2 regions of the Marinomonas sp. TI.3.20 genome follow, and region 1 is predicted to be linked to the other one. Evidence: predicted binding sites of a transcription regulator. Region 1 holds the regulator's gene; the other holds the start of a gene.

What was found. Region 1 encodes sigma-54, which starts transcription at its own class of promoters, with help from an activator protein. Its sites were predicted from a motif close to TGGCACNNNNNTTGCTNT; they were not measured.
Region 2: glnK (P-II family nitrogen regulator) is a predicted target of sigma-54. The motif match lies at 1,369-1,386, and genes of this name have one in related genera.

What each region holds. Positions count from the first base shown of each region.
Region 1 covers NZ_JBAKAS010000002.1:117,806-120,929, reverse strand. Annotated here, with positions in the region: gene mgtE (magnesium transporter) at 1-112, opposite strand, end outside; gene V6259_RS03105 (HPr family phosphocarrier protein) at 121-390, opposite strand; gene V6259_RS03100 (PTS sugar transporter subunit IIA) at 400-849, opposite strand; gene V6259_RS03095 (RNA polymerase factor sigma-54) at 868-2,343, opposite strand; gene lptB (LPS export ABC transporter ATP-binding protein) at 2,419-3,124, opposite strand, start outside.
Region 2 covers NZ_JBAKAS010000015.1:74,838-77,961, reverse strand. Annotated here, with positions in the region: gene V6259_RS14790 (ammonium transporter) at 1-935, opposite strand, end outside; gene glnK (P-II family nitrogen regulator) at 975-1,313, opposite strand; gene V6259_RS14780 (accessory factor UbiK family protein) at 1,798-2,118, shown strand; gene V6259_RS14775 (TIGR02450 family Trp-rich protein) at 2,147-2,365, opposite strand; gene V6259_RS14770 (YifB family Mg chelatase-like AAA ATPase) at 2,479-3,124, shown strand, end outside.

The DNA of each region.
Region 1 (3,124 bases):
CGTCTTGTGCAGGTAGGGCGCCGTTAAGTAAATAACGGATTTGCATGGTGGCACCGGATTCTAGAGATTCGGTGACCGTTTGAAGATGAGCGAGAGTGGTTTGTTCTGACATGGCCGTCCTTACTCGTCTTCGCCAAAGCGATCATGGATCAAGGCGATGATCGCTTTGATTGCTTCCTCTTCGTCTTCTCCATTGGTTTTGATCTTGATGTCAGTGCCTTTACTGGCTGCTAGCATCATCATCGCCATAATGCTTTTCCCATCCACATTACGACCATCTTTTTCAATGGTGATGTCAGAAGAGAAGCGTGAGGTTGTTTCGACCAGTTTTCCCGCTGCACGAGCGTGAAGGCCAAGTTTGTTTATGATTGTGACAGACTCTTCCAACATGTTTTTTCCTTATAGTAGAGAATCTAGTGCTGCAAATAGAGCGTCGTTTGTTTCTGCTGCTCTAAGCTTGTTTAAGGCGTCATCCGACTGTGCCAACTCTGCTATTTCGGCAAGTGTAGATAGGTGTTCGTCGCATTCCTGTGGCGGTACGATAAGTGCAAAGACTAAATCAATGGGTTTCTTGTCTATAGCATCGAAATCGATAGCAGATTGTAACGAAATTGCGATAACAGCAGTGTGATTGGCAGTTTCTAGGCGACAATGTGGGATAGCAATACCATTGCCTATGCCTGTGCTGCCGAGTTTTTCTCGACTTAACAGTGCTTCATAAATGGCTTCTTTGTCACAATGAAGTCGGTTTGCAGCAACTTCAGCAATGCTTTCAAGAATGCGTTTTTTACTGACGATGTCTTGTTTTGCTAGTACAAGGTCTGTTTTTAATAATGATTTCAATGGCATAGGGAAATATTATCCGTATTAGATCAATCGTTTTCGTTCATTTGAAGGAGGAATATTCATTGCCTCGCGGTATTTTGCCACAGTACGTCGTGCTACCTGTATGCCTTGGTCGGCTAAAACGGTGGCCAGTTTATTGTCACTTAGCGGTTTTTTAGCCGGTTCTTCCAGTACTAATTTTTTAATCATGGCTCTTATTGCAGTAGAAGAGCATTCGCCACCTGAGGCGGTGTTTACATGGCTAGAGAAGAAATATTTTAGTTCAAATATGCCTTTAGGTGTGTGCATGTATTTATGCGTAGTAACTCGCGAAATAGTAGATTCGTGCATGCCTACTTCTTCAGCTACATCATGCAACACCATGGGTTTCATGGCTTCTTCGCCTAATTCGAAAAAATCAATTTGACGTTTAACGATACAGCTAGTCACTTTTAATAGTGTTTCGTTGCGGCTTTGCAGACTTTTCATGAACCATTTGGCTTCTTGCAATGAATTCTTTATGTATGTTGCGTCTTCTGAGGTGGACGCAGTGCTTGCCATTGCAGAGTAGGTTTCATTAATTTTGACAGGTGGAAGGGCGTCATTGTTTAGTTCGACTTGCCAAGTGTTATTTATTTTTTTAACAGATACGTCAGGTATTACATAATCTGTGTCATCGGAATCAATAATAGAACCTGGACGTGGATTAAGTTGTTGAATTAACTCAACCACTTCTTTTAATGATTCTTCTTTGAGTTTTGTTTTTCGACTTAATTGTACAAAATCACGATTACCCAGCAGAGGTAAATAATTATCGACTAAATTGTAAGTGCTTTTGTACAGTGGGTGGTCGCGAAAGGCTTCTAGTTGGACTAATAAGCAATCGCGTAAGTCGGTTGAGCAAACGCCAACAGGATCAAAGCGTTGGAGTCTATGCTGCACCGCCATTACTTCGTCAAGTTCTAAGTCTTCTAGTTCGCTGGAGAGCGATTCCCATATATCTTCCGCTGTAATGCTCAAATAGCCATCAGATTGGACGCACTCGATAATTGCGTAAGCGATTTCAATGTCTCGGTCTGACATGTGCGTTAAATTGAGTTGCCAAATTAGATGGTCTTGAATGCTTTCTGAGGGAGCATTACGGCTCTCATAGTCGCTTTCGCCTTCATAGTTTGTGCTAGAAGTAACCGCGGCCGCTGAGTTTTGAAAGGTGTCGTCCCAGTTGCTGTCGATAGATAGCTCTTCAGGGATGCTGTCGGTCCACTCCGATTCGACACGAGCTTCTTCGCTTGAGCTCGCTTCAACTTTCTTATCGTTTGCTTCTTGTTGTTCTCTTGTCGGTGCTTCTGAACTGGCATAGTCATCATCGTCTATTTCTAATAGAGGATTTGACTCTAGAAATTCATGAATTTCTTGTTTCAGATCTAACGTAGAAAGCTGCAGCAACCGAATGGCTTGTTGCAGCTGAGGCGTCATGGTCAGTTGTTGACCGATTTTTAGTTGCAAGGACTGCTTCATAAAGAAACACTTCTAATAAGAGAAAATTGGAACGAGTTATGCATACTACTCCCTTTCGGCTGCAAAGATAAGGGGCTATAGGCGGAAGTCGTCGCCTAAATAAACCTTTTTTACTTGTTCATTGTTTATGACTGTTTGGGCATCACCTGAAGCAATGATTTTTCCATTACCAACGATATAAGCCTTGTCGCAAATATCCAGCGTTTCTCGTACATTGTGGTCTGTAATCAAAACACCTATGCCGCTTTCTTGTAAGTGTTTTATGATTAATTTGATGTCGCCGACAGAGATGGGATCAACACCAGCAAAAGGTTCATCCAAAAGAATGAACTTAGGGTTCATTGCCAACGCGCGAGCTATTTCAACGCGACGTCTTTCGCCGCCTGATAGTGCCATGCCTAGGTTGCTACGAATATGGGTGACATGAAATTCATTTAATAATGTTTCTAATCTTTCGTGCTTTTGCTCTTTGGATAATTCTTTGCGTGTTTCTAAAATGGCATAAATATTGTCTTCAACGGACATTTTTCTAAAAATTGAAGCTTCTTGCGGTAGGTAGCCGATACCTTTTTGGGCGCGAGTATGCATAGCGTTTTTGGTGATGTCATGACCGTCAATAAAAATGCCGCCAGCGTCGTTAGACACCATGCCCACTATCATATAAAAGCACGTTGTTTTGCCTGCACCATTTGGCCCAAGTAGTCCAACAGCTTGTCCTGATTCAACAGAAATGGAGACATCTTTAACGACTTGTCTTTTTTTGTAGCTTTTAGCAAGGTTT
Region 2 (3,124 bases), on a different contig from region 1:
AAAGTGGCGCTTAATGCAGATGGTGTAGAAGGTTCTGCAGTGATAGCCACAAGGCCAGCCAATGCACCGTTTAATAGCATAGTCAGATCGGCTTTACCGAACAAGATACGGCCTAGTAGAAGGGCGGCAACAGCGCCACCAGCAGCCGCAGCGTTAGTGTTCAAGAACACCATAGCAACTGAGTTTGCACTGGCAATATCGCCAAGCTTAAGAACAGAACCACCGTTGAAACCGAACCAACCCATCCAAAGGATGAAAGTACCCAGTGTCGCTAATGGTAGGTTAGCACCAGGGATAGCGCGGACTTCGCCGTTAGGGCCATATTTTCCTTTACGAGCACCCAGTACCAATACACCAGCAAGTGCTGCAGAAGCGCCTGCTAAATGAACAATACCGGAACCTGCGAAATCAGAGAAACCAATGTCGCCAAGGCTGAACATACCGAATACAGATTTACCACCCCATGTCCAAGATCCTTCCATTGGGTAAATAAAGCCTGTCATAACAACCGCAAACACTAGGAATGACCAAAGCTTCATACGTTCCGCTACAGCACCAGAGACGATCGACATAGCCGTCGCAACGAATACTACTTGGAAGAAGAAGTCAGAAGCCGTAGCGTAAATAGATCCGCCTTCGAAACCGCCTTCACGACCGGCAAAATCAGCCAGTGTTTTATTAACGTCTACATCTTGGATGCCCGTTAGGAACCAAGTGCCGCCGTACATTACTGCGTAGCCGCAAATAAAGTACATGATGCAAGCGATTGCATACAGTGCCACGTTTTTGGTAAGAATTTCTGTGGTGTTTTTAGAGCGCACAAGGCCCGCTTCTAACATGGCAAACCCAGCTGCCATCCACATTACTAAGGCACCCATTACTAGGAAGTAAAAGGTATCCATCGCGTATTGTAATTGAAAAATTTGATCTTGCATGTTTCGCCCCCCTAAAGGCTAATTAGATACGAGCGAGCGTTAAACTGCGTCTTCGCCAGTTTCGCCGGTACGAATACGAACCGCTTGTTCAAGGTTAACGATAAAGATTTTACCGTCGCCGATTTTTCCAGTATTAGCTGCACCAGAAATGGCTTCTACCACTTGGTCAGTCATGTCGTCAGCAATCGCAAGTTCGATTTTTACTTTTGGTAGAAAATCCACAACGTATTCCGCACCGCGGTATAGTTCTGTATGACCTTTCTGACGTCCGAATCCTTTCACTTCTGTCACGGTAATACCTTGTACACCGATTTCAGAAAGTGCTTCTCGAACATCATCGAGTTTAAATGGTTTGATGATGGCAGTTATAAGCTTCATACCCACAGTCTCCTTTAAAAGTCTGTTTTGTTGTCGTATCGCAGGTAATAGTCTTTATTCAATATGCGTGCCACATTACCAAAACCCTTATGGCAAAAGGGCTGTGCTGTTAAGTCGTTGTAAATGAGGAAGCAAAAAGGTCGTGTCGCGGTCTTTTTTGGTGCGAGTGGTAGGGCTGCTTTTAGGTGGTTTTGCATCTATGTGGTGCGTGTTTTCTTGTTTACTGATCTATTAAGCATTTTTGTTATCTATTTGCTCTTAAACCGAAATGTCTGTGTGCATTCATTAATGGCGGTGCTTTTTATCTCTACATACATGCGGGTAAAGTGTGTCTGTTTTATTTTACTGCACAAAAATCACGCGTATAGACGTTATTACGAAGAGTCATTCCGCGATTTAATAGCGTTATTTAACTAATTATCCAAGACAGAGATAGTGTGGGCTTCTATACTATGAGGTAAATAGCATGAAGTAAGAGGGGCATATGATCGATCAGTTTATTAAGCAATTAGGTTCAGGACTAGAGCACACAGTCGACATTTTGGGAAAGTTACCAAAGGAAGAAATTCAGACACAATTACATCAGGTCGCAAAAAACACGCTGACTAAGATGGATTTGGTGACTCGTGAAGAGTTTGAATTGCAAGCGGCTATGCTGGGTAAATATCGTGAACGTTTGGTTATGTTGGAAGCGAGGATCGCAGAATTAGAAAAAACGGCAGACGCCTCAGAACCTAAAAAAGCCCCAGCGAAAAGAGCATCTGCTAAACAAACCGTGGCGAAAGCAGATACTGACGAAAAATAGTATTTTTATAGGCTGGCTAGCCTTGTTGTTATGACTGCCAGCCTTGTAACCAATGCTCAGAAGATTTCAGGTCATGCCAAGGAAGGGTGTATTGTTTTCGTGTTAGTACGGCTTCGAGAATGCACTCAATCACGTTTTCTTGTTCATCTTTGATGAGCTTGGTGACAATGAAATGCTTCTCTTTTTGTTCGGGTGACGTCGATGTCCATTTCGACAGCGGTAATTTGTTTGGATTAATTTGGTTCATCGTGTGCTCCAGCAATAGAATAGGTTTGTGTAAAAACAAACGTTGGTTAATGGGTTATACGTGTAAATCTTCGAGCTGGATGGCTCGATTTAATAAAAGATCAAGGAGTGATCGTGAGCTTAGCAACTATCTATGGCCGTGCCCGAGTTGGCGTGGCGTCCCCACTGGTTACGGTAGAAACTCATATATCCAATGGCCTACCTTCGCTAAATATTGTTGGCTTGCCGGAAGCGGCGGTTCGAGAGTCGAAAGACCGCGTACGCAGTGCAATCATTAACAGTTGTTTTGAGTTCCCAACCCGCCGCGTCACCATCAATTTAGCACCCGCAGATTTGCCCAAAGAGGGCGGTCGATATGATTTAGCCATTGCTATTAGTGTGCTTGCAGCCTCTGGTCAATTGGGCGACGTGAATCTACGTGTTTTTGAATTTATTGGCGAGCTTGCCTTGTCTGGTGAAATACGTGGCGTGCCTGGTCTGTTGCCGTCGGCGATTGCGTGTCATGAATCTGGTCGGCAGCTTATTTTACCCGCGGACAATCAGTATGAAGCGGCGTTAGTTGAAGGGGATTCTGTGTTTGCATCCCAATTAACGCAAGTTACTGCGCACTTACTAAAGTTATCCCAATTACCCACTTGTGTTAATGACCCCATAAAGAAAACAATCGTTAATCATAAAGATATGAAGGATGTAAAAGGCCAGTATCAAGCCAGAAGAGCGTTAGAGGTTGCGGCGGCTGGAGGTCATAACCTCTTATTTA